Asticcacaulis excentricus CB 48: one gene and its partner. The protein of the gene in region 1 interacts with the protein of each later gene in a pairwise test. Links are inferred from orthologs where the notes say so. Each region holds a gene or a part of one and is shown on either strand. Other genes may lie near its edges.

Evidence for each region.
Region 2: the proteins of ASTEX_RS14870 (region 1) and mrdA interact in binary tests that used the Escherichia coli proteins (3 or more experiments, as listed by UniProt). The link is inferred for Asticcacaulis excentricus CB 48 from one-to-one orthologs.

The regions. Positions count from the first base shown.
Region 1 is NC_014817.1:680,362-691,888, reverse strand. Bases 6,782-9,871 are described here. They hold ASTEX_RS14870 (penicillin-binding protein 1A), read left to right. Parts: upstream 6,782-7,155; coding sequence 7,156-9,588; downstream 9,589-9,871. Other genes in these bases: ASTEX_RS14875 (N-acetylmuramoyl-L-alanine amidase family protein), read left to right, coding at 6,782-6,950. In the rest of the region: ASTEX_RS14890 (thioredoxin domain-containing protein), read right to left, coding at 1-732; ASTEX_RS14885 (M48 family metalloprotease), read right to left, coding at 759-2,162; ASTEX_RS14880 (Rne/Rng family ribonuclease), read right to left, coding at 2,305-4,989; more of ASTEX_RS14875, read left to right, coding at 5,718-6,781; ASTEX_RS14860 (nucleotidyltransferase family protein), read left to right, coding at 10,860-11,297; ASTEX_RS14855 (chondroitinase-B domain-containing protein), read left to right, coding at 11,341-11,527. UniProt on the Escherichia coli protein: Cell wall formation. Synthesis of cross-linked peptidoglycan from the lipid intermediates.
Region 2 is NC_014816.1:1,753,246-1,769,068, reverse strand. The notes cover bases 7,793-10,791. They hold mrdA (penicillin-binding protein 2), read left to right. Parts: upstream 7,793-8,300; coding sequence 8,301-10,283; downstream 10,284-10,791. Other genes in these bases: rodA (rod shape-determining protein RodA), read left to right, coding at 10,291-10,791; ASTEX_RS08110 (hypothetical protein), read left to right, coding at 7,793-8,304. In the rest of the region: ASTEX_RS08150 (beta-glucosidase), read right to left, coding at 1-265; ASTEX_RS08145 (TerC family protein), read left to right, coding at 936-1,952; ASTEX_RS08140 (5-formyltetrahydrofolate cyclo-ligase), read left to right, coding at 2,024-2,611; ASTEX_RS08135 (TIGR00282 family metallophosphoesterase), read left to right, coding at 2,611-3,444; ASTEX_RS08130 (YebC/PmpR family DNA-binding transcriptional regulator), read left to right, coding at 3,502-4,260; ASTEX_RS08125 (TVP38/TMEM64 family protein), read left to right, coding at 4,369-5,169; ASTEX_RS08120 (rod shape-determining protein), read left to right, coding at 5,360-6,403; rod shape-determining protein MreC, read left to right, coding at 6,543-7,676; more of ASTEX_RS08110, read left to right, coding at 7,681-7,792; more of rodA, read left to right, coding at 10,792-11,454; ASTEX_RS08095 (hypothetical protein), read left to right, coding at 11,488-12,027; ASTEX_RS08090 (NAD-dependent deacylase), read right to left, coding at 12,024-12,734; ggt (gamma-glutamyltransferase), read right to left, coding at 12,739-14,439; ASTEX_RS08080 (protein kinase), read left to right, coding at 14,620-15,823. UniProt on the Escherichia coli protein: Catalyzes cross-linking of the peptidoglycan cell wall. Responsible for the determination of the rod shape of the cell. Is probably required for lateral peptidoglycan synthesis and maintenance of the correct diameter during lateral and centripetal growth.

The DNA of each region.
Region 1 (11,527 bases):
TACGCCATCAACGATGAAGTTGGGGGTCGCTGCGATGCCCAGCTTGTAACCCAGTTGCAGGGTTTCCTCGATCTTGGCCTGAATGGCGGGCGACTGGGCCTTGGCGTGCAATTCGGCAGGGTTGACGCCGGCGGCGGTCAGGGCGACATCGACATCGGCCTGAGAGCTGAGTTCGTGGCTGTAGAGGGCGTTGTGCACGGCGGCGTAGTGGCCGGTGTCGCGGGCGGCGAGGGCCAGGGCGGCCAGAACACGCGAATTGTCCTTGCCGATGATCGGATATTCCTTGACCACCACGCGCACGTCGGGATTGGCCTTGAGGAAGCTCAGCAGGCTGGGGTGGCTGGCGCGGCAGGCCCCGCACAGATAGTCGTGGAACTCAATAATCGTAATGGGGGCAGAGGGGTTGCCAAGGACGGGATCGTCGGCGGCGATGATTGAGCCTTCATTGGCCTTGATGGCGGTTTCGACACTCTTGCGCGTTTCGGCATCCTGCTTTTCGCGCAGGGCCGTCGAGGCATCGACCAGCACTTCGGGCCGCGTCATCAGGCCGCCGCGCACGATCAGGCCCTGAATATTGGGCAGAACATAAGGCGCCAGTGCCAGCACAAAGGCCCCGGTCGCCAGCGCCAGCGCCAGATTGGACTTGCTGAGCAGGGGCTCACGCGGGGCAGGGGCGGCCGTCTCTGTTTTGATTTCGGGTGCAGGCGTCGGCGTTTCGGGGGTATCGGTCACGGGGACTCTTTCCAGCAGCGGTACATTTAACGACGGGTACGGGTTTCTTCCTCCACGGGGTCGATACCCATGAGCGAGGAGGTGGTCAGAACGATGTCGCGGGCACGACGGTATTCGATGGAGTCCTTGGGCAGGTTTTTCTGCGACCACACGGCGAAGGTGCGGGCCTGCGGGATATTGCCCTGATAGAACTCCGCTTCGGCCGAGGCCAGACGCGCCTGACCCGGCATTTTCAGACCATCATAACCCTGCGCCAGCAGGTTCCAGGCAAAGCTGTTGTCAGGTTCGTATTTCAGCGAGGCATTCAGCTTCTCTATGCCTTCGCGCAGATTGTCGTCACCGCCGGCGGCCACCAGAGCCTGCCCCAGATTCACCAGCAGAAGTGGCGCGTCGGGCAGCAGTTCCACCGATTTGCGGTGCGCCGGGATGGACAGTGCGGTTTGACCCGTCTCAAAATAGATTTGCCCCTTCAGCTCCCATAGATAGGGGTTATTGGGCTGCTCGGTCAGAAGCTGATCCAGCTCGGTCAGGGCCTTCTTCACCTCGGTCTGCTTGTACCACGCAATGACGTGGGCATAGCGGGCGGGGTAAGAGCGGTCGCTTTCGGGGTAGCGCATGAACACCTTTTGCGGGTGATCGAGGAAGCCCGACAGCTTGGCCTTGACGATGCTGAATTCGGCGATCAGTTCCGGAGAGTCCACCGCATCCTTGTGCGACTGTTGCTCGACCAGACGGCGGAGCGTGGCGACCCGGTCGCGCGACAGGGGGTGAGTGCGGAAATACTGATAACGCTCGGCGTTGGAAAAGGTCTCGTAATTGCGCAGCTTATCGAAAAATTCGACCAGACCACGGCCGGACATGCCCGCGCGCTCCAGCGCCTTGACGCCGGCGATGTCGGCGGAGGCCTCCTGCGTTTGCATGTAGCGCAGCGCCCCCAGCGTGCCGAAGGTCTGCGATGAGCCCAGAAGGCCCACGCCCGCATCTCCGGCCCCGGCCAGAATGGCAATAATCCCAAGCCCCAGCGAAATGGCCATCGGGGCCTTGGCCGCCTGATAGATTTCGTCCGAGCGCACAGTATGACCCGCCGCCTGGTGACCGGCTTCGTGGGCGATAACGCCGAACAGCTCATTGGGTGTTTCGGCTTCGCCGATCATGCCGGTATTGAGGCCGATAATCTGACGCGAGGTGGCAAAGGCGTTGATCGACTGATCGGCGATCAGCAGGAACTGTACCTGATCGGCATTGAGGCCCGAAGCGGTCAGAATGCCGCGTGTTTCCTTATGCAGAAAACGCTCGATCTCGGTGTCGCGGATGACGGCTTGCGCCTGCGCCTTGGGGGCCAGTCCGGTGATGGCCAGTATCATCAGCGAGGCCGCCGCCAGAGGCTTCAGCCAGCCGGACGCTCTGTTTTTAAGGCCGTTCCACACCATAGGCACGTCTCTGTCACGGATTTCGTTCAGCTTTATATGGAGATTAAGAGTGACAAATCTAAGGCCCTCACACAACCGGAAAAGCCGGATGGGTGGCTGTAAACAAAAGGCCCGCAACGCCAGGGTCGCGGGCCTTTCGGTTTTATTTGCGCCACCAGCCGCGCTTGGGCTTGGCGGGCGGGGTGTTGATTTCCGCCGGGTCGGGCTCAGGCGCGGTGGGGGCGAAGCTGCCGCCCAATGGTTCGCTTTCCAGCACGGGTTCCGGTGCGGGTTCGGCCACGGGTTCCACCATGACTTCGACCGGCGCAGGTTCCACCGCCGGTTCGACGGTCAGTGTGGGTTCTGCGGCGACCTCGGCCACCGGCTCGTCGGTCTTCTTCTTGCGCGAGCGGGACTTGCGCGCGGGTTTGGCAACCTCTTCAGCTGCTGTTTCGGTAACGGCTTCTGGCACGGCATCAGTGACCGGCTCCGGAGCCGTTTCCATCACGGCAGGCTCAGCGATGGTCTCGACCGTTTCGCTCGCTTCGGCTTCGGCCTTGCCACGACGCTTGCGCGGCGGACGCTTGCCCTTGGGGGCCGGCTGATCGCGCAGGTCTTCGGGCACCAGCGAGGTCGGGGCCTGAGTGGCAGCCCCTAATACCGATGCAGACTCTGCACTGGTTTCGATGACGACGGTCTGGTTGGCCTCGGTAGCGACCTCGATCACATCGAAACCATCCGGCGTTTCGCCCGGATTCGGGGCGCGCTTGCCTTGCGATTCGTCGAACGGGTCGATCCACACATATGGTTCTTCCAGCGACGGTGTGCGGGCGCGCACCCAGGCATAGGCCTCACGCGGACGGGCGTCCGGTCCGTTGCGACGACCACCGCGGCGGCCGCGACGGCGGCGACGGTTGCGGCGGAAATCGCCATCTTCGTCGCCATCCTCGTCTTCGCTGTCGGCCTCGGAGTCGCTGGCCTCGGCCTCCGCTGTGTCGGCTTCGACGCGCGGCTCGTTGTCCTGACGGCCCCGGCGACGGCGACGGCGGCGGCCACGACGATCCTCGCGATCCTCACGCGCTTCGGCGCGGTCCGAGGCCTCATCATCGTCCGTGTCTTCGCGTTCGATAGCCTCTTCGTCGATGGCGATGACGTCTTCGTCCTCGTCCTCATCATAGTCCGGGTCCGGACCCAGGTCGATGATCGGATCGGGACGCGGCGGCGGCGTGAACTCCACCTCATCGGCGTGCACGGTGCGCACGATCTCAAATTCGGCGTGGTTCAGGTCGGAGTCGATCTCGACATTGACCTTCAGGCCCCATTCGAGACGCAGCTTGGCCAGATGCACCTGCTTTTCATTAAGGATATACAGGGCCACGGCCTGCGGCAGCTTGATGGTGATGGCGCCGGCGCCATTGGTCATGGCCTCAAGGTCGATGGCGCGCATGGCGGCCAGGGCCGAGGAATCGGTCGAACGGACGCGGCCCATGCCTTCGCAGTGCGGGCAGATAACCGTCGTGCCTTCGAGGAAGCCGGTGCGGCGGCGCTGACGGCTGATTTCCATCAGGCCGAAGCCAGAAATCTTGCCCATCTGGATGCGGGCGCGGTCTTCGCTGAGGGCGTCCTTGAGCTTCTTTTCGACGGCGCGATTGTTCTTCGACTCATCCATGTCGATGAAGTCGATGACCACCAGACCGGCCAGATCGCGCAGACGCATCTGACGCGCGGCCTCTTCGGCAGCCTCAAGATTGGTCTTGAGCGCCGTCGCCTCGATATTACGTTCCTTGGTCGATTTGCCGGAGTTGACGTCGATGGCGACCAGAGCTTCGGTCTGGTTGATGACCAGATAGCCGCCCGAACGCAGCGGCACGACCGGCGAATAGATGCGGTTGAGGATGTCATCTATGCCGTGGCGCGCAAACAGCGGCATCCCACCATTATAAAGCTGTATCTTCTTCGCCTGCGACGGCATGATCATGCGCATGAAGTCCTTGGCGGACTTATAGCCTTCGACGCCCTCGACCTGCACGTGGTCGAAATCCTTGTCGAAGAGGTCGCGGATGGCGCGCTTGACGAGGTCTTCTTCCTCATAGATCAGCGCCGGGGCGTTGGAGCGCAGCGTCGTCTCGCGGATGTTTTCCCACACGCGCAGCAGGTAGTCATAGTCGCGCTTGATCTCGGTCTTGGTGCGCTTGGCCCCGGCCGTGCGCACGATCAGGCCCATGCCCTGCGGCACGTCCAGCGACTGCGCCACGGCCTTCAGCCGCTTGCGGTCAGCCCCATTGGTGATCTTGCGGCTGATGCCGCCGCCGCGCGCCGTATTGGGCATCAGCACGCAGTAGCGCCCGGCCAGCGACAGATAGGTGGTGAGCGCCGCGCCCTTGTTGCCGCGCTCTTCCTTAACGACCTGCACCAGCAGGATCTGACGACGCTTAATGACTTCCTGAATCTTGTAGCGCTTGATCAGGTGGGCGCGCAGGCGGCGCTCCTCGTCCGGCAGGTCGTCGCCGTCGTCTTCGTGATCCTCGTCCTCGGCATCGTCGTGGCCGTTAGCGGCGGCCTGCGCCGCCAGCTCGGCCATCAGTTTTTCGCGGTCGGCGACCGGGATCTGATAATAGTCCGGGTGGATTTCGTTGAAGGCCAGAAAGCCGTGGCGGTTGCCGCCATATTCCACGAAGGCCGCCTGAAGCGAGGGCTCTACGCGGGTGACCTTGGCGAGATAGATATTGCCGCGCAACTGCTTGCGGGCGTGGCTTTCAAAATCGAATTCCTCAACTTTTGAGCCGTTCAGAACGACGACGCGGGTTTCTTCCGCGTGCGTCGCGTCGATTAACATGGTTTTCGACATTAACGCGATCTCCGCAGCGCGCACGCCTTAAAGCCGCGCCGGACAGAGGGCCGGGCGGTGACAGGGGGCGCTGACTGATTTGGGGTGAAAGGCGTGCGCAAAGGCCCGGTCCGGCGCGCAAAGTGCGCGGAGCGGTAGAAATCCGGAGCCTGTTCAAATGAGCAGCACAGCCCATAGGGTGTTTGTTACCTTAGAGCCTCATGCCGAAACGTGGAGTACGCGTTCCGGAAGCACATGAGGCGTTACAAGAAATCAGAGCCATAACGCGGCTCAACTGAGCCGACGAATACCCTGACTACGCTTTGGCCGAAGCGTCCCGGTGCCGATGGAGGCCCCTTTGGCGGACACGCCGGTGAATTTCATTCGGGTGGCGACGGGTCCTGTGACGGACTGTGTCGCCGGAAGAAGGTCTGACCGGTCGCACAGGAACGGAACAGCGCCTCTTCGAGGAGGTGTTTGGTCCGGTGTGGGGCGCGTGCGACCATCAAAATATCGCAGGCCAGACACCGGCAACGGACACGAACGCCTGTCAGAATCGTTTATAAGACAAGGTCTGACGGAGCCGCCGTGCACGGACGAGGCGAATATGCAACAAGGCGGCGCAAAAGAAAAGCACGCAATTATTTTTGTTGTTAACGAGATTGCTACCCGCGTCGTGTATCCATTCTGTCACAATGCAAAAGCAGCGGCACCAGAAAGGTGTCCACGGTGTTTGGTGGAGCGGGTGAATGATCCGACGTGCGTGGCGTTTGGCCGGCAATGGTCAGTTATGGCTGGCTGCCCTGATGGCGGGTGCCATCGTAATTGCGACAGGGGACATCACCCCGGTCGAAGCGGCCTCCAGCGGCGATGTGGTCAATGTACGTCTGGGCGGTGCGCCGAACCAGACACGGCTGGTCATTGATCTGCAAGCCTCGGCGAAGGGGGAGCTCCTTAGCCGCGAGGAAGACCAGCAGCGCGCCGTTCTGGGCCTGTCGGGTATTGATGTGGGTGCGGCGCTGAGCGGGCAGGGGCAGGGGCTTGTTAAGGGCTGGAAGCTGGATACGACGGCCGGCATGACGCGTCTGCGCCTCGATTTCAGCCGCAATGCTCGGATCGCGCGCCGTTTTCTGCTACCGCCCGCCGATGGGATCAGCACCTATCGCTACGTGATCGACGTGGTTGCTGCGGATGCGCCTGCGCCTCAGACCGTCTCTGCGAAGACCGTGGCCGATACCGCGCCCATACCCCCTGCATTGCGCACCGAAGCGGCTGACAAACCGCGCACGGGCAAGAAGATCATCGTGGTCGATGCGGGTCACGGCGGGCATGATCCCGGTGCACGTGGTGCGTCGTCGTGGGAGAAGGACGTCAATCTGGAGGCGGCCAAGGCGCTGAAAGCCAAACTGGAAGCCACAGGTCGTTATAAGGTCATCATGACGCGCGACTCCGACGTCTATGTCGATAAGGTTGCCCGCGTGCGCATCGCCCGCAACGCCAATGCCGATCTGTTCATCTCGCTGCACTCCGACTCTGGCCCCAATACGGCGACCAAGGGGGCGTCCATCTATACCCTCTCGGATTCCGGCACCGAACGGGCGGCGCGCAACGCCATGAACCGCGGTGACTGGGCCTTGCCGACGGGGGCGACGGACAAGACGGTCGGGCGCATCCTGATCGACCTGACCCAGCGTGCCACCAAGAACCGCTCGGCCACCTTTGCCGAACTGATGCTCGACAATATGGACGGCACTGTGCCGCTGCTCAAAGGTAGCCACCGTCAGGCCGGTTTCGTCGTCCTGCTGGCCGCCGATGTCCCCGCCGTGCTGCTGGAGATGGGCTTTATCACCAATGCCGAGGACGAGCGACGTCTGAACGATTCGGGGGATCGCAACCGGATGGCCGGGCAACTGGTGAAGGCGATCGACCAGTATTTCGCCAATGATGTGCGCTACGCCTCGTTCGGGTTTGTCGCTCGCTAATTCTGCAAAACCCTTTGTGTTTAAAGCCCTGCTGTAACGGCAGGGCTTTTTCTATGCGGTAAAGCGTCGCCAATAAGCCGCATTTGCCCGCAATAAGCCGGATATGACCATGATCAGGGCTTTGCGCGGGGGGCGGGCTTTGATACACACAACGCAATATGATGCGGACGCTCTTCGTAACGGAACCGCGTCGCGGTGACGGAGGGTGTTTGTGAAGTCCACTGAGCGTTGGTTCGCCATGGCGGGGGTGGTGCTGATGTCGATGGTGGCCATCGCTGGCTTCGCTATCGCCATCTATGCCGCATGGCTGTTCCACGACCTGCCCGACGGCAATGAAATCGTCGATTATCGCCCGCCTACCTCAACGCGCCTGTTCGCCTGGGACGGGACGCTGATCGGTGAGTTCGCGCAGGAACGCCGTATCTTCATTCCCTATAACCGCATCCCTGAGCGCGTCAGCCGCGCCTTTCTGGCCGCCGAAGACCGCAACTTCTTCAACCATTCCGGCGTCGATGTCGGGGGGCTGTCGCGGGCCATGGTCAAGAATGTCATCAACTTCGTGCAGGGTCGCCGCCTCGAAGGCGGTTCCACCATCACGCAGCAGGTGGCCAAAAACGTCCTCTTGTCGAACGAGCGGACCATCGGGCGCAAGCTGAAGGAGTTTATTCTGGCGCGGCGGCTGGAAACCTCGCTGACCAAGGAACAGATCCTCGAACTCTATCTGAACGACATTTATCTGGGTTATCGTTCGAACGGGATTGGCACGGCGGCCTATAACTATTTCGGCAAGTCGGTGGACCAACTGACTCTGGCCGAGACCGCCTATCTGGCGGCCCTGCCTAAGGGACCGCATAATTACCACCCCATCCGCCGCAAGGATCAGGCCATTGCCCGCCGTAACTGGATTCTGGGCGAAATGGTGTCGGTCGGCTGGGTGACTAACGCCGAGGCCGAGGCCGCCATGCGTGAGGATCTGGTGGTGCAGTCGGCCCCGCAGCGCGCTAAGTATCGTGATGCCGACTTCTTCGTCTCTGAGGTCGAGCGCCGCTCCAAGGCCCTGTTCGGCGAGGATATATACTCCGCCGGCTACTATATGAAGACGACGCTTGACCCTAAGCTCCAGACAGCGGCGCGTATCGCCCTGATGGACGGGCTTGAGCTATATGACCGCCGCCACGGCTGGCGCGGGGCGTGGGGCAACATCGGTAGTATCAATGAAGGCTGGCAGCAGGAGGCCGCAGCCGTAGAGGCCAAGTTGCCGGAGCGCCGTCGCGCGCCGTTTGAGCGCCCCGACTGGCAGGTCGCCGTGGTTGAACGCGCGGGTGGCTCGATCCGCCTGGCTGAGGCCCCGGCGGGCGAAAACCACGGCAATCTTCGCGGCTCGGATGTAGCGTGGGCGCAGGGTGGGGCCGGGCTTAAGGCCGGTGATCTGATCTATGTGGCGCGCGATGCCACGGGGGCCTATGCCCTCAAGCAGGTGCCTGCGGTCAATGGCGCGCTGGTCGCGGTTGACCCGTGGACGGGCCGCGTCGTGGCCATGGTCGGCGGCTATTCCTTCTCGCTGTCGAAGTTCAACCGCGCCACGCAGGCCAAGCGTCAACCGGGTTCGGCTATCAAGCCGTTCATCTACGCTACCGCGCTGGAAGGCGACTTTACGCCGGCCTCCATCGTGGTCGATGGCCCCATCACCTTCAAGGGGGGCAATGGCGAAGCGTGGTCGCCCAAGAACTATTCACGCACCTATTACGGGCCGCAAACCCTGCGCAAGGGGCTTGAACTGTCGCGCAACGCCATGACCGTGCGCCTCGCCGACAAGGTCGGCATGAAGACGGTGGCGGCCAAGGTGGTGCAATATGGCGCGGTCGATAGTATGGAACCCTACCTGTCCAATGCGCTGGGTTCGACCGAAACAACGCCCTATCAGCTCACCGCCGCCTATTCGGCTTTTGTAAATGGCGGGCGGCGCATTAAGCCGCACCTGATCGAGCTGGTGCAGGACTATCAGGGCAAGGTCATCTACCGTGCCGATCAGCGTAAGTGTCCGGCGGGCTGTACGCGGGCCTTCGATGGGACGGAATCGCCGCGCCTGATGCCCGAAGGCCAGCAGGTGATGGACCCCATCGTTGCCTATCAGATCAACTCCTTCCTGCAAGGCGTCGTACAGCGGGGTACGGCGGCACGCGCCAGCGCGCTGGGCATTCCGCTGGGGGGCAAGACCGGCACGACCAATGAATACCGCTCGGCGTGGTTTGTCGGCTTTACGCCCGATCTGGTCGCCGGGGTGTTTGTTGGCTTTGACGACAACCGTTCTCTGGGTGAGTCGGAAACCGGTGGTTCGGCGGCCCTGCCGATCTTTATCGACTTCATGGCGGCGGCGACGAAGAACAAACCGGTCAAGGACTTCCGCAAGCCCAAGGACGCGGTTTACGTGTCCATCCGTGGCCACGAAGAAGCTTTCCGTCCGGGAACCGAGCCGAAGCCGATCGAGCGCACACCTGATGTCGTCGATGGACCCAAGCCCTATACCGAGGTGTGGCGTGACGGTCTGACCGGGCAGCCGTCCAATCAGCCGACGCCGCAGGAACAGCCGAAAAAGAAGAAGTACGTCGATGAAATCGAGGAGGAGGTCCTTTATTAAGGGCCTGTATCCTTAACCCCGGTTTCTCTTGCCATTACCCGGCAACAGGGCTATCCCCCACGGCTATCTTTTTTACCGTAAGGACATTGTAATGCGACTGGATGTTGAGGCTTCGGCCAGGGACATCGAGCAATCCATCGGATTGCTCAGGAGGCGTCTTTGACTGGGACGTCGCTCTAAGACGTCTCGACGAACTGAACGCGCGGGTCGAAGACCCGACGCTGTGGGACAAGCCCGAAGAGGCGCAGTCCGTTATGCGCGAACGCACCAAGCTGAGCGGTGGCGTCGATGCGGTCAACAGCCTGACCAAAGAGCTTCAGGACGCGCTCGACTATGCTGAGCTGGCCGACATGGAGGGCGACGAGGAACTGCTCGAAGAAGCCCGCGCCATGCTGAAAGCCATTAAGGAAAAGGCCGCACGCGCCGAGCTTGAGGCGCTGTTGTCCGGCGAAGCTGACGGCAATGACGCCTATGTCGAAATCAATTCCGGGGCCGGGGGCACGGAGTCGTGCGACTGGGCCGGCATCCTTTTGCGCATGTACACGCGCTGGGCCACCCAGCACGGCATGACGGTATCCATCGAAGAAGAGACGCCCGGCGAACAGGCGGGCATCAAGTCGGCGACCATCATGGTCAAGGGCACCAATGCCTATGGCTGGCTGAAGACCGAGGCCGGGGTGCACCGTCTGGTGCGTATCTCGCCCTTCGATTCCAATGCGCGCCGCCATACCTCATTTGCCTCGGTGTGGGTCTATCCGGTGGTCGATGACACCATCGTTATCGACATCAACCCGGCCGATGTGCGCACCGATACCTACCGCGCGTCGGGGGCCGGCGGTCAGCACGTAAACAAGACCGACTCGGCGGTGCGCCTGACGCACATCCCGACCGGTATCGCCGTGGCTTGTCAGGCCGGACGTTCGCAGCACGCCAACCGCGACGAAGCGTGGAAAATGCTGCGCGCGCGCCTGTATGAACTGGAACTGCAAAAGCGCGAGGCGGCGCAAGCCGCGCTGGAAGACCAGAAGACCGATATCGGCTGGGGGCACCAGATTCGCTCCTACGTGCTTCAGCCCTATCAGATGGTCAAGGACCTGCGCACCGATGTGGAAACCTCGGATTCGCAAGGGGTTCTCGACGGTGATCTGGACGCCTTCATGGGGGCGTCGCTGGCCCAGCGGGTCGGTGCCACCCGCGATGCCGTCGAAGAGTAAAACTGAGAAGCCGGGGTTTGCGCCCCGGCTTTTTTTGTACCCATTGCCGATACACCCATGCCGCCCGACCTTCGCCGCTCGCTGGACCTGATCCGTCGTCTGATGCCGCCCGAACAGCCGTGGTGGCTGATCGGCTCGGCGGCCCTGTCTCTGAGCGGGTTGCCTGTCACGGTGCGCGACGTCGATGTCTATGGCCCCTCTGAGGTCATCGAGGCCGCACGTATCGCCCTGGGCGTGCCAGTAAGTCCCCCGCGCGCCGACGCCCGCTTCCGCTCCAGTCCCTATTTCCAATATCGTCCGCCGGGCGGGCTGGAGATCGACTTTATGGGCGGATTACAAGTGCTTTCGGCGGGCGACTGGCGTGAATTGCGAATCGAAAGCGATGTATGGATCGGCGGGGTGCGGGTGCCGACCCTGAGCGAACAGGCGGCCGTACTGCGCCTGTTCGGCCGGCCGAAAGACAGGGCGCGTCTGGCGCTGATGCCGGACTTGTAATTGGCTGCGGGCCCTGCCTTACTGCGGGGTGATGGAGGCGGCGATGTGGAAATGGATCGGTGTGCTATGGTGTCTGGTCGGGCCAGCGATGGCGGCGGATTACTACGTCAATGGGACGACGGGTAACGATGCTCAGTCGGGCAGCCAGGCGCAACCGTGGCGCAGCCTCAGCCGCGTCAATGCCCAGACACTTGAGCCCGGTGACCGGGTGCTGCTGGCGCGTGGCACCG
Region 2 (15,823 bases), on another replicon or contig:
TTAGCCCGGCAATGTCGCCGCGCGCATTCAGCCAGTCGGCCGCCGTGGCGAAGTGACCGAAGACGAGTTTCAGCTTCTCGTCCTGCGTCATTTCCTTAAGCAGCAGTTCCGTCCGGGTGTCGGCATCCAGTCGTGTGTCGGTCCATGGCGTGCCCTTGGGGGCCTCCACAGCGGTGGCAGGGGCCTGAGCATAGGCGGGTATTGTCGAGACGAAGGCGAAGCCAAGGGCGGCGGTCGCCAGCAGGCTGGGCTTAAAATGGCGCATGATCGGTGTCCCTGGAATTGGTTTTGTGGTTGGGCAATTTCATAAGCCGGGATCGAATGTCTGTGAAGTCAGTTTTTATGACATCGATGTCTTTTTTTGAATGGCTTAGGACAAGTCAGCGCTTTATCAGTGATTTACAAAAGCCTGTGGTCGTCCCCCTTGTAAGGGAGCGGCCTTGCGCCTAGATTGTCTGACGGCGGGTCGTGCTGCGGCTCACGTCAGCGAACACCTAATCCTTCTGACCTTAATCTCTTAGAACGGGGGCTGTCCCTGACTGGGACCGTGGTCCCTATCATATGGCTCCCACCTGATACGTCAGGTCTGAGTGGATTTAAACGCTTCGCAACGGTTCTCGTGGCGCCGCCACCCTTTGGGGTGGCGAAACCACGTCCTTTAAAATCTCTGGGTCCCGCCGCCTCTCTTTTGCTGCACAGTCGAGCTTGTCGGGATTTAAACCGCGCAATCGTTACAATCCCAACTTGACATCCGTGCCGCATGTCTGGAATAAAGCGGTTATCCTCAGGGAGTAGCCAGATCGCCGGGTGCGATCGTTTGATGTCGTCAACACGAGCCTAGCTCCGGCATCAGACACCGTTTCGGCGGAGTGGCGAGACTGAGGGCGGGTCTGACCGACCTGTCCTAGCCAACCCTTAGAGATTGAGTCTCACCTATGGATACGATTGCAACGCCCCTGATGTGGGGGACGTTCGCGGCCTTTGTTGTTGTCGCGCTGTTTATTGATTTTTTTGCTCTGAACAAACAAGGGGCCCACAAGGTCTCGATGAAGGAAGCGGCTATCTGGTCGCTGATCTGGGTCGCCACGTCCTTTATTTTTCTCGGCATTATGTGGTGGGAAATGGGTGGGCTTTCGGGCGATGCGGCCGCCAAGGCTCTGGCCAACACTAAGGCGCTGGAATTCACCACTGGTTACCTGGTCGAAAAGGCGCTGGCGGTCGATAATATCTTCGTCTTCCTTATGCTGTTCACCTATTTCGCCGTGCCGGCAGAGTACCAAAAGCGCGTGCTGATGATCGGTATTCTGATGGCGCTGGTCCTGCGCGCAGGCATGATTGTGGTGGGGGCGTGGCTGGTGGCGCAGTTCCACTGGGTGCTCTACGTGTTCGGCGCGTTTCTGGTGTTCACAGGCTTCAAGATGTGGCTTGCCGCCGGTCAGGAGCCTGATCTTGAGAGCAATCCGGCCTTAAAATGGGTGCGCAAGACCTTCACCATCTCGCCCCACTACGACGGTGAGAAGTTCTTTACCCCCATTGACGGCAAGCGTATCGCCACCCCGTTGCTGATCGTGGTCATCCTTATCGGTATTATCGACGTGGTGTTCGCGGTGGACTCGATTCCAGCAATCTTCGCCATCACAACCGACCCGTTTATCGTCCTGACCTCTAACGTCTTCGCTATTCTGGGTCTGCGCGCCATGTACTTCCTGCTGGCCGGGATGCACGAAAAGTTCCATCTGCTGCCCTATGGTCTGGCGCTGGTTCTGGTCTTTATCGGTGCGAAGATGCTGCTGATCGACGTCTATAAGATACCGATTGTGTGGTCCCTGACGGCGACAGCCTCGATACTGGTCCTGACCATGATCCTGTCGCTGCTGATCAAGCCGAAGGGCGAGGTACATGCAACCGGGGCCTTCCCGTTCGACTCAAAGAAGACAAACGAAGAAGACTAACCTTTGCCCCCTTCCGGCTCTGTCCGGAGGGGGCTCTTGCTTTTTACGGTCTGAAATGGCCTTAAACAGGCATGTCAGACGCCAAAGCCGCCATGCGCAAAGAGATGAAGGTCCGCCGGGCCGCGCTGGCCGCCGCCTGTCCCGATGCAGGTGAACGGCTGGCTCGGGCCTTTTTGGCGCAGGGGGGGTGGCCCAAGGCGTCAGTCGTGGCCGGGTTTCACCCCATCAGGGATGAGATCGACCCCCGACCTCTGATGCGGCACTTTCAAGCGCGCGGCTATACTCTGGCCTTGCCCAGCGTCGAAGCGGAGGGACGCATGATCTTCCGCGCCTACACCCTCGACGCACGTCTGGTGGCAGGCCCATTGGGCACGCATCAGCCGGGGCCTGATGCACCGGAAGTGTTCCCCGATCTCATTCTGGCACCGCTTCTGGCTTTTGATCGTGAAGGTGGGCGGCTGGGCTATGGCGGAGGCTTTTACGACCGCGCTTTGGACTATCTTCGCTGTGTAAATCAGAGTAATGCAAATCCATTGCAAGTGTGGGGCGTGGCCTTTTCCGCTCAGGCGGTCGCCCGCGTGCCCACCGAACCCCACGATCAGCGTCTCGATACCGTCCTCACCGAAGAGGGCCTAATCGAGATTAGAAAGAACACCTGATGCGTTTTGCTTTTTTCGGTGATGTGGTCGGCCGGGCCGGCCGCGACGCCGTGTCCGAACATCTGCCTTTTGTGCGCCGAGCGCTCGACCTCGAATTCGTAATCGTGAATGCGGAAAATGCCGCTTCTGGCTTCGGCGTGTCGGAAAACACCGCCAATCAGTTGTTTGAGGCGGGGGCGGACTGCCTGACGCTCGGCAACCATTCTTGGGACCAGAAAGAGGCCCTGACCTATATTGTGCGTGAGCCGCGCCTGATCCGCCCGCTCAACTATCCGCCTCTGGCCGATGTGCCGGGGCGGGGGGTCAATCTGTTTGAAACCGCGTCGGGCAAGCGGATTCTGGTAATGAACGCGCTGGGTCTGGTGCATATGGCGTCGATGGACGACCCGTTTGCCGCCGTGGATAAAGCGCTGGAAAGCGCGCCGCTGGGTCTGGTGGCTGATGCGGTGGTGGTCGATATCCACGCCGAAGCCACCTCTGAGAAGATGGCCATGGGGCATTTCTGCGACGGGCGCGCCTCGCTGGTGGTGGGTACTCACACCCACGTGCCGACCGCCGATGCGCAGATCCTTCCCGGCGGCACCGCCTACCAGACCGATGCTGGGGCCTGCGCCGATTATGACAGCGTCATTGGCATGGACAAGGAGGAGCCACTGCGCCGCTTCACCACACGCATCGGTAAGGAGCGCTATAAGCCGGCTTCCGGCCCTGCGACCCTGTGCGGCGTGTTTGTTGAAACAGATGACAAGACGGGGCTGGCTACGCGCGTCGAGCCCATCCGCCTCGGCGGGCGGCTCAAGACGGTGTTGCCAGAACTTCAGGTTTCGGTTTAGAACCCCGCCCAATCCCCATAAGATGAGCGCGCGGGTGCGCGCTGACAGAGGTTTCCCATGGCTGGCCATAGTAAATTCAAGAACATCATGCACAAGAAGGGGCGTGCCGACGCGGCCCGTTCCAAGCTGTTTTCCAAGCTGGCACGCGACATCACTGTGGCGGCCAAGTCGGGAATGCCTGATCCGGCCATGAATCCGCGTTTGCGTCTGGCGGTCAATAACGCCAAGGCCGAGTCCATGCCGAAGGACAACATCGACCGCGCCATCAAGAAAGGGGCGGCCGGTGAATCCGACAATATGGAAGAAATCCGCTACGAAGGCTTCGGGCCGCAGGGCATCGGCATCATTGTCGAAACACTGACCGATAACCGCAATCGTACCGGTGGCAATGTGCGTTCCTACTTCACCAAGTTCGGCGGCAATCTGGGCGAAACCGGTTCGGTCAGCTTCATGTGGGACCGCATGGGCCAGATCGAGTATCCGCTAAAGGCCGGGTCGGCTGACGCCATCATGGAAGCGGCCATCGAAGCCGGGGCTGCCGATGTCGAAACCGATGAGGACGAGGAAGACGGCGGCCACCTGATTTTCACGGCCTATGAAGACCTCAACACCGTTACAGAGGCCGTAGCCAAGGTTTTGGGCGACCCCAAGTCGACCAAGTTTATCTGGAAGCCGCAAACCCTGTCGCCCATCACCGGCGACCCGGCCAAGACGCTGATGAAGCTGATCGACGCGCTCAATGATGATGACGATGTGCAGGCGGTCTATGCCAATTTCGACATCTCGGACGAAGAGATGGAAGCGCTCAGCGCCTGATCATCAACCCCTCTGGAAACGGAGGGGTTTTTGTTTCAGTAAGGCCACCCTATAAACTTTGCCTCTTCATATTGATTTCGATTGCGCGCCGTCGCACATAGGCACGTCATGACCGAAACGCCTGACCCTTCCGAACCGGGGCGCGATGCCGCCAACAGCCCGCTGCCCCTGTGGCGGCGTTGCTGCCAGTTTCTGTTCGAGATGGACGCGAAAACGGTTCGGGCCATCTGGGTGACGCTGGCTCTGTTTGCCATGATCGGGGTCGTTTTCCTGATCGGCAAGACCGATTTTGGCCATGAGGTGACTCACGAATTTGAGCTGTGGATGGCCGAATATCGGGATTCCCCCTGGGGTATCTTCATCGTCATCGCCGTCTTTACGCTGTCGGCCTATATTGGCGCACCGCAGTTTGTACTGATCGCCGCCTGCGTGGTGGCGTTCGGACCGTGGCTGGGCTTCTTCTATTCATGGGTGGCGACCGTTGTGTCCGGGGCGATCACCTTCTACACGGGCCGGCTTATTGGGGCAGAGACGTTCAACCGCATCGGTGGCGGGCATTTGGGGCGGCTGTCGGACTATATCGGGCGCAACGCCTTTTCGGCCTCGTTCATCGTGCGCAATGTCCCTTCAGCGCCGTTTATCATCGTCAACATGGCCTTTGGCGTATCAAAGGCTCCGTTCACTGGTTTCATAATGGGTCTGGGGCTGGGCTCGATCCCCAAGACGGCGCTGGTGGCGCTATTTGGCAATGTGTTTACGCGCATCGTCGAGGGCGGCGATTGGAAGGGCACCGCGCTGATCGCGCTGATCGGGCTGGCCTGGCTGGGCGTTGTCATTCTGGCCAGACACCTGATCGCCAAATGGCGCGAAGGCCGCAGCGCCGTGAGTGGCACTCACGAAAATCAATAGTTTACCGTTATGCGTTTCAAGGTGATTCGAAGTTTTTTTTTGAAGGCCTTGAAATTGACGCGAGATAAGGGCAAGGGAGTTCTCCCCTTGCGGACGGCGCGTGTTTTCGCGGCGCGACGCCCTTAACGGGGCCCTATGCGCCGCCGGTATCCCGGCCACCTCCCAGACAAATTTCTCGCGGTAGTGCTCAATGTTAAAGCCCTTCTTCGGCAGCTTCTCCAACGATATCGCCATCGACCTCGGCACGGCCAACACGCTGGTCTATCAGAAGGGGCGCGGAATCGTGCTCAATGAGCCGTCGGTGGTGGCGCTGCGCAACATGGGTGGGCGCAAGGTGGTGCACGCGGTGGGCATCGAGGCCAAGCAAATGCTGGGCCGCACACCGGGCCATATGGAAGCCATCCGCCCGATGCGCGACGGTGTTATTGCCGATTTCGAAGTTGCCGAAGAGATGATCAAGTATTTCATCCGCAAGGTGCACAATCGCAAGGGTTTTGTAAACCCGAAGGTTATTGTCTGCGTGCCGTCGGGCGCCACCGCAGTGGAACGCCGCGCCATCAACGACTCGTGCCTGAACGCCGGGGCGCGTCGCGTCGGTCTGCTGCCTGAGCCGATGGCCGCCGCCATCGGCGCTGGCCTGCCCATCCATGAGCCGACCGGCTCGATGGTCGTGGATATTGGCGGCGGCACCACCGAAGTGGCTGTTCTGTCGCTGTCGGGTGTGGTCTACGCCAAGTCGGTGCGCGTGGGTGGTGACAAGATGGACGAAGCCATCACCAACTTTATGCGCCGCAACCACAATCTGCTGATCGGTGAAACCACGGCGGAGCGGATCAAGAAGGACATCGGCACCGCCCGCGTCCCGCACGATGGCGAAGGTCTGGCTATCGAAGTGAAGGGCCGTGACCTGATGCAGGGCGTGCCGCGCGAGGTGCGCATCAGCGAGCGTCAGGCCGCTGAGGCTTTGGCTGAACCGGTGGCGCAAATCATTGAGGCCGTGAAGGTGGCGCTGGAAGCTACGCCGCCCGAACTGGCTGCTGACATCGCGGACAAGGGCATCATGCTAACCGGTGGTGGCGCGCTGTTGCGCGGGCTTGATTCGGAAATCCGCGATCAGACCGGCCTGCCAGTGACGATCGCCGAAGACCCGCTGTCGTGCGTGGCCATCGGCTGTGGCAAGGTGCTGGAGCATCCGCGCTGGATGAAGGGCATCCTCGACTCGACGATGTTCTGAGCCTGAATAGGCGAGGGCAAGGCCGTAAATCGTCGGCCCTGTCATCAGAGCGTCTACAATTTCCTTGATAGTTTCGGACCGAAACTTGCAGTATCTGTCCTCTGAGTGAGGGTCCGGGTGGGCCTGGAGGGAAGTCAGCGTGCGATACGGGGATAACCAGCCTTTTGAACATCTGAAACTGCCCATTACTTGGGGGGTGATGATCCTTGTCGCCGCCATTTGCGTGGTTGCGGCTTTGCTGTTCCTAGGTGACCGGCGCGGCGGGCTGGATGCGGCGGCCTATGGCAACCGGGCCGGCTTTGACCGGGCAGCGGCCAAAAGCAATAATCTGCTGTCCTCACCGGCGCACTTCGTCAGCGACCGTACCAATGGCATTGAGGATTATTTCTTTGCCGTAAGCGAAAACCGTGTCCTGAAACAGAAGATTGTAGAGCTGGAACGCTATCGCGACGAGTATCGCAAGGCCAAGGAACTTAACCGCCGCTATGAGGTCCTGCTTAATCTGCGCACGGAGCCGGAAGTCGAAAGCGTCTCGGCGCGTTCGGTTTCGGTTTCGCGCGGTCCGTTCAACAACAATCGCCTGATTGATGCCGGGTCATCCAGAGGACTCGTCTTTGGTAATCCGGTGATCAATGAACACGGGCTTGTCGGTCGTGTGGTCGGCGTCAGCCCGGACGTCAGCCGCGTGCTGATGGTCACCGATGTCGTAAGCCGCGTGCCGGTCATGGTCGCGCGCACCGACGCCCGTGCCATGATGGTGGGTGACGGGGGTGGATTTCCGCGTCTGGAGTTTGTGCGCGGAGGGCCGGATGTGCTCAAGAAAGGTGATCAGATCCTGACCTCCGGCGATGGAGGCATCTTCCCTCGTGGCTTGCCGGTAGGGGAGGCGCGTCGCGGCGTCGATGGCGTCTGGCGGGTTGACCTGTACACCAATCGCGGACCCGTTGATCTGGTCAAGGTCATGAAGTTCAAGGATTTCAGCCAGCTTCCGCGCGCCGAGGAGGTGCTGCGAACGCCACTTGTCACGGATGTCCTGCCGCCGCCGCCTCCAACGGCGGCCCGGACCGCGCAAAGCACCAGCGCTTCCAGTGCTACGGTATCAGCCAGCGGAACCGCTGTCAGCTCTACCGCTTCCAGCGCCAATCCGGCCAGTGTGGCGCGGTCGCGCCCGACGCCGGTGTCTTCTCCCGCCGCACAGACGCCGCGTCCGCAACCCGTTCCGGCCCATGAGGCGCCGGCGTCGACCACGTCCGCCAGCGTCAGCGGAGGCTGAGGCCATGCTGGCTCCGCAACGCCGCCCCCGCTCATCGTCCACCCGCAGCATGACGCCGTCGGCCAGCCGCCGTGCGCGCCTTTACAAGGCGCTGTTTGAAAACCGCACACCGCGCCGTGGATCGGGAGGGATCGTCGGGCCGCAGGACTGGCTGCTCTATCCGGCCCTGTTGGCGGTTCTGGCGACGCTGGTGCTGGCCACCGACCTGCCTTTGCCGTTTGGATGGGACCTGCCGGAGCCCGTGTGGCCCGTGGCGCTGGCCTTTGCCTGGCCGCTGATCCGCCCCAGCTTTATCGCGCCGATCCTGCTGGGTTTGATGGGGCTGTTTCTCGATTATTTCTGGGGCGCGCCGCTCGGTTTTTATGTCATCGGCCTGATGGCCGTCCACGCCGTGACGCTCATCATCCGCAGTTATATTGTGGGACAGGACACCTGGGTGGTGATCGGGGCTTATACCCTTGCGGTTCTGTTGTTTTTTACACTCGGCGTGATCATGACGACGCTCGATTCCGGTGTTGTGCCGCGCCTGATCAGCGTGTTTGAACAGATGCTGGCCACCTGGTGTCTGGTGGTCGTGGTGCTGATTCAGCTTGAGCGCTTTCTCAACAGTGATGTGAGGTTCAATTGAGCGAACCCTCCATCTTTTTTGAGGACGTTAACGAGAAGCAGGGGACGTTTCATCGCCGCATCTTTCTGATGGGCGGGGTGACGGCGCTAGGTATCTTTGCGCTGGGCGGGCAACTGGCGCTACTTCAGATCGTGCAGGGTGGCAAGTACAAGCGCCTGTCGGCGGCCAATCAGTTCAATTTCCGCGTCATGCCGCCCCCACGCGGCAAGATTCTCGATCGCAATGGCAATGTCATTGCCGGGAACCGTCCGTCGTTTCGAGTGCTGATTATCCGCAATGAAATCGACGATCTCGACGATACACTGGATCAGATTTCTTATGTCCTGCCGCAGGTACAGGACAACCGCCGCCGCATCGTACGCGACATCAACCAGTCGCAGCGCTTTGTGCCAACGGTGGTGGCGGCTGACCTTACCTGGGAGGAGTTTTCGCGCGTTAACCTGTTTGCCGCCGAAATCCCCGGCGTGCAGGCGGTAATGGACGAAATTCGCGTCTATCACTATGGCGGGGCCTTTTCGCACGTCGTGGGCTACGTCTCGAAAATTTCCGAGAATGACCTTGAGACTGAAGGGGAAAACCCCGATCCGTTGCTTCTGCATCCGGGCTTCCGCATCGGCAAGCAGGGGGTTGAAAAGGCCTTTGACAAGCAGCTTCGTGGCGTGGCGGGGGCCCAGAAGATCGAGGTCAATGCGCGGGGTAATATCGTCGCCGAAGACCCCGATGGCACGCGTCCGCCGACGCCGGGCGAGGACATCACCCTGACGCTCGACGCCGAGGTGCAGGCCCGTGCGCTGGAGGTCTTCGAGCAGGATTCAGGCAGCGCCGTGCTGATCAACATCCATACGGGCGAAATCCTGTGCATGGTGTCGGCGCCCTCCTTCGACCCCAACCTCTTCGTGTCGGGTATTTCGTCCAAGGCCTACAAGCTTCTGAATGAATATGAGCGCACGCCGTTGCTGGACAAGGCGATTGGCTCGACCTTCGCGCCGGGCTCGACCTTCAAAATGGCCACGGCCTTGTCCTTCCTCGACAAGGGCATCGACCCGGCGCAGCGCGTGGTCTGCCGCGGGTCTTACCGCTTCGGCAATCGCACCTTCCGCTGCCACGGCGTGCATGGTTCGGTCGATATGCGTCAGGCGCTGAAATATTCGTGCGACACCTATTTCTACCACTTCTGCAACGACGCGGGCGTCGACCGCATCTCGGCCACGGCGCACAAGCTGGGGCTGGGCGAGGTCTTCGATCTGGAGATCAGCGGACAGAAAAAGGGACTGGTGCCGAATACGCAGTGGAAGCGCGAATATTACGACGGCAGTTCGCGCTGGCGGCCCAAGGACCCGCAGTGGCATCCGGGCGAAACCCTGTCGGTGGCCATCGGGCAGGGGGCGACCACGGTATCGGCCCTGCAACTGGCCGTCTATGTAGCGCGTATCGCCAACGGCCAGAAGGCGGTTACCCCGCACCTGATCAAGAAAATCGGGGCGGTAGATACCGATGTCGATTTCAAACCGCTGGGCATACCGCCTGAGCATATCCAGATCGTGCGCGACGGCATGGAGATGGTGTCGAATGACGCCGACGGCACGGCGTTCCGTAACTCTCAGCTCAATCTGGGCGACATGAAGATGGCCGGCAAGACCGGTACGGCTCAGGTCATCAACTATGACCGCGCGGGCACCCGCAAGGCGACGCAATGGAAGAACAAGGACCACGGCCTATTTGTCTGCTATGCGCCGGTCGATAATCCGCGCTACGCCATGGCGGTTATCGTGCAGCACGGTATCGCGGGGGGCCGCTTCGCCGCCCCCAAGGCGCGCGAGATCATGAAGGTGGCGCTCCTGAAGGACCCGGAGCTTCAGGCGCGCATCGTCGCCCCGCCACCGCCCGAGCCCGTCGAAGCCGCCGAAACCGCGCCTCCTGAGGTCGAAAGCACCGAAGTTGCGCCTGAAAGCAACGATTACATCCCTCCCGTACCCTGAGGTTCCCATGGCCGAAAGCGCAATGACCCGGCGGGGTGAACGCGAACGTTATGACATCAAACTGCTTCAGGTGGACTGGGGCTTTGCGCTGGTCCTAGCGCTGATTGCCGGCATCGGGGCACTGGTCCTCTATTCGGTGGGCGGCATGTCATGGGAGCCTTGGGCTTATAATCACGTTCTGCGTTTTGGTCTGTGTTTCCTCTTTATGATTGTGCTGGCTCTGGTCGACCTGCGCTGGTGGATGCTTCTGGCCTATCCGGCCTATGGGGTATCCTTACTGCTGCTGGTGGCCGTGGAACTGGTCGGCGATGTGCGTATGGGGGCGCAGCGCTGGCTGGAAATCGGGTCCTTCTCCATGCAGCCGTCTGAATTCATGAAGCTGTCTATCGTTATGGCGCTGGCGCGCTGGTATCATGAAGCGGGGACCAAAGACGCGGTTCTATCGTGGAAGCTGTTGATCCCCTTTGCCATGATCATGGCCCCCGTGCTGCTGGTGGCGCACCAGCCCGATCTGGGGACAGCTATGCTAATCCTGCTCACCGGGATAACCGTGATGATCGTGGCTGGGCTCGACTGGCGTATTATCGGCACCGCAGCCCTTGGTGGCGCGGTCGCCATTCCGTTTTTTGTTCTGTTCGTCATGCACGACTATCAGCGCAAACGCGTCCTGACGTTCCTCAATCCCGAAGCCGACCCATCCGGCGACGGCTATCACATCCTGCAATCTAAGATCGCTATCGGTTCCGGCGGGTTGCTGGGCAAGGGGCTGGGGCTGGGGTCGCAGTCGCAACTGAGCTTTCTCCCGGAAAAACACACCGACTTTATTCTGGCGGCTGTGGGGGAGGAGTTAGGGTTTCTGGGGGCGTTTACGGTGTTCGCCCTCTATGCGCTGGCGGTGTTTATGGCCCTGCGCATCGCGTCGCTGTCGCACTCGCATTTCGGGCGGCTGGCGGCGGCGGGGGTCACGGCGACCTTCGCGCTTTATGTGCTGATCAACGGGGCCATGGTGATGGGGCTGGCACCCGTTGTGGGCGTGCCGCAACCACTTCTGTCCTATGGCGGGTCGGTGATGACGACCGTGATGATCGGCTTCGGCCTGGTTATGGGGGTCAAGGTGCATCGTTATCAGGAGTTGCCGCGCACCCAGTCTTTCCTGTCGCATTTTGAGTAAAGGCGCTTCCGACAGGCGCGAAAGAAACAGACTATGGATTTTGAAGAACTGATCGAATTGGCGCGTGACTCCTATGTGGGGCAATTTGCGCATTTCGCCGATGTACAGGCCAAGGCCCATCCGGGCGGTGTGGCCGAGGTCAAGTTGGAGGTTTCGGTCGAGGCGGGGCTTTACCGGTCGCTCTACTGCGCCGACTACATGACCGGTCCGGCCGAGGATGGCGCACCGCAGATCGTTGAACTGTCGCCTGATGAAGAGGTGGCCTTTGACCCGATCGTGGTGACGCTCAATGAGCTTGAAATGACGGTCGAAGCGCTCGACTGGCACGAAATGAACCTGTCATTGACCGGCGCGCCGGAAACCCTTCAGGGGCTGGAGGCGTGGTTTGAGACCTGGTTTGATCCGGAAGACCGCAACGTTGATTTGGACTCGCGCTTTTCAGGTCATATCCATTCTCTGCTGGTCGATACTGACCACCTGCACGTCGATTTCGGCACGGCTCCGGTGCAGGCTCTGATCGACCTCCTGTTGCTGATCGAGATGAACGGCTGCACGGCGGTGCGGGTGTTTTAACCCACTAAACCCTCGACATAGGCCGGGACCAACGCCGTGGCGGGGCCATATAGGCACTCTTTAAACAAACTGTGGCCCTGAGACGGTTCGAGGTTCAGTTCTACCGTGTGCGCCCCGGCGCGCGTGGCCTCTTGCACGAAGCCCGCTGCCGGATAGACATTTCCCGACGTGCCGATAGAGATAAACAGGCCGCAGCCCGACAGGGCATCGTAGATGCGTTCCATCTGAAACGGCATTTCGCCGAACCACACAATGTCCGGGCGTAGGCCCAGGCTCCCGAAGGGCGAGGGCGTGTCGATATGTATGTCGCCCGTCCAGTCGCATATCTTGCCGGTTTCGACACAGCGCGCCCGCAGAAGCTCACCGTGCATATGGATCAGGCCGAAGCCGTTTTTCGGCGTAACCCCCCGGTGCGCCCGGTCGTGCAGATCATCGACATTCTGCGTCACCAGCAGCACATCGCCGTCGTAGGACGCCGACAGCCGCGCCAGAGCGTGATGCGCCGCATTGGGTGCCACGTCCTTCAACTGTGCGCGGCGCTGATTGTAGAAGTCGTGGACCAGAACCGGATTGGCTTCAAAGCCCTCGGGTGTCGCGACGGCTTCGACGCGGTGCCCGCACCACAGTCCGTCTGAGGCACGAAAGGTCGGCACGCCCGACTCTGCCGAAATGCCGGCGCCCGTGAGGATGACGATGGAGGGTCGCACGGCGCTATTGCCCTTTTAGTACCACGCCTTCGCGGCGTGGATCGGCGCCGCCGTCGATGCCCCCATTGCGGAAAATGACGCCGTGCAGACCGGAGTTTTCGCCCTGCACTTCCTGTATCGTATAGCCCATGTCTTTTAACCCTTGCAGAACGTCGGATTTCAGGCCTGATTCGATGCGGATGGCCGTCGGGTTGGCCACAACGTTCGGCAGGGCGACCGCCTCCTGCACACTGAGATTCCAGTCGAGCATCCCCACCAGCGCCTTGAGATTATAGGACAGGATGGACGAGCCCCCCGGCGAACCGATCATGCCGACTAGGCGCTTATCCTTATCAAAAATCAGCACAGGCGACATGGAGGAGCGTGGCCGCTTAGCGCCTTCGACCGCATTTGCGATCTTCTGGCCGGTTTTTGTCACGGGTGTGAAAGAGAAGTCGGTCAATTGATTGTTCAAGAAGAACCCGCCAACCATGCGGCCCGTACCGAAGATGCTTTCGACCGTTGTGGTCATGGACACGGCATTGCCGTAGCGGTCGCGGATGACGAAATGCGTCGTCCCGGCCGGCTCCTGCGTGGCGTCCCTCGCCCAGGCCACGGCGGCAGGCGGCGTGCCATAGGTGGGGGCAGGTGAGGCCTTGCCAATGGTGATGGTGGCCGCACGGCTGCGCACATAGACCGGATCGCGCAAGCCCTTGACCGGAACGCTGACGAAGTCGCTGTCGGCAACGTATTGATCGCGGTCGGCGTACATCAGCCGCTCGGCTTCGATAATCACCTGCCAGCCGCGCGCATCATTGACCCCGTAGTCGTTCATCGGGAAGGTTTCGACGATCTTCAGGGCCTGAAGCAGCGACACGCCCGACGAAGGCGGAGGCGGGACGCAGATAATATAGACGCGATAGGTGTCGCAGACCGGTGCCCCGGCCTTCGGGAAATACATTTTGAAATCGAGCGGTTGCAGATCGCCTGGCAGGGGGCCTTCGTGGGTTTTGACGATCATGGCCTCGACCAGCGGCCCTTCTCGAAAGATGACTGCACCCTTGTCGGCCAGGGTGCGCAGGGTTTGCGCGTAGGCGGGGTTTTTAAGCACGTCGCCTGTCTTTTTGATGCCACCCTTGCCGTCACCAAAATACGCCTTAACATCGGGCGTCTGGCTTTGCGGGAAGCGGCCGCTGGCCAGATAGTTCCCCAGACGCGGCGAAATGACAAAGCCCTCCTCGGCCAGCTTTTCCGGCGTGTGGAACAACTCCCTCCAGGCCAGCTTGCCGTGCTGGGCATGGGCCATGTCAAGCATTAGTACCGCACCCGGCACGCCGGTGGCGCGGCCCGACACCACCGCTTCGCCAAAGGGCAGAGGGGTGCCGTCGGGCTTGAGGAACAGGGTGCCGTCGGCGGACTTCGGGGCGGTCTCTCGGCCATTATAGGCCGTCGCCTGACCTGTTTTGTGGTCGTAATAGACCATGAAGGCCCCGCCGCCGAGGCCGGAGCTTTGCGGCTCAACCAGAGACAGGGTGGCCTGAACGGCGATGGCAGCATCGACCGCCGTGCCTCCGCGTTCCAGTATCTCCATACCCGCCTTGGCCGCCAGCGGATTGGCCGCTGCCACAACCGGGGTGAAGCGCTCCGCAGGCCGAGGGGTAAAGGCGGCGCATCCGCTCAGACCAAAAGCCAGTGCGGCGGCAAGAACAAGGCGGCGTGACAGCATGGGGAGGCTTCCGCGGGAATTGAACACACAGACCCGTACTATAGGAGGCCATTACCGCAGTCGCCAGAGCTTTAGGGACGCGCGCTCAATTTTTGACCCTGATTAAGCGTGAAACAAAGACAGCGAGTCAGCACCAAAGATGCTAGGAGACCTCTTGGTGGGGGGCTCAGGATCACTTTTATGCACACGCTCGACGATCTCCGTTCCGGCGCGCTTTCAGGCGCGAAACAGGTAAGGCTCAGCGGGCTCACGGCGTTTCCCGAAGCGCTTTACGATCTGGCCGACACGCTGGAAGTGCTCGATCTGAGCGCTAGCTACTTGACCCACTTGCCTGAGGATTTCGCGCGACTGCACCGCCTGAAAATCTTTTTCGGCTCGAACAATCCGTTTGAGACCCTGCCGCCGGTACTGGGGTGCTGCGTGGCGCTCGAAATGGTCGGGTTTAAATCCTGCCGCATCCGCGAGGTGCCGTCTGAAGCGCTGCCGCCACGTCTGCGCTGGCTGATCCTGACCGATAATTGCATCGAAAGGTTGCCACGGAGGCTGGGCGATTGTGCGGACCTGCAAAAGCTGATGCTGGCCGGAAACCGGCTCACGGCTTTACCGGAAACCATTCAAAACTGTCGGGCGCTCGAACTGGTGCGTCTGGCGGCCAATCAATTTGAAACTCTGCCGGTTTGGCTGACCCGGTTGCCGCGCCTCTCCTGGTTGGGATTGGCCGGCAATCCCTTCGCCGCAAGGGCTGAGGCGGCACTTGCCCGTGTGCTGGTGGCGGACATCGCGTGGTCTCAGCTGTCGCTGGGTGACGTGCTGGGCGAGGGGGCGTCGGGCACCACGTATCTGGGGCAACTGTCGGCTGGCGACCTCTCTCGCCAGGTCGCCGTTAAGATATTCAAGGGCGCCATGACTAGCGATGGCCTGCCCCAAAGCGAGATGGCGGCCTGCGTCGCTGCCGGGCATCACGAGGGCCTGATACCCGTAATGGGCAAGGTGTGCGATCATCCGGACGGACGCAGTGCGCTGGTGATGGAGCGAATTGATTCCGACTGGTGCGTGCTTGCGGGGCCACCGAGTTTGAAAACCTGCACGCGAGACGTTTATGCGGAAGGGGTGCGATTTGACGTCGGGACAGTGTTGGGTATCGCTCAGCAAATCGCGAGCGCCGCCGACCACCTGCACAATCGGGGTATCCTGCACGGCGATCTTTACGCGCATAATATCCTGCATGACGGAAATGGTCGCGCCTGCCTGGGCGATTTTGGAGCCGCCTCTGCCTATGACCCGGCTGACCGCACGCAAGCGGAGGCGCTTCAGCGTCTGGAGGTTCGCGCCTTTGGTTGCCTGCTGGAGGAGCTGACGCGGCTATGCGACGCACCTGAGGCCA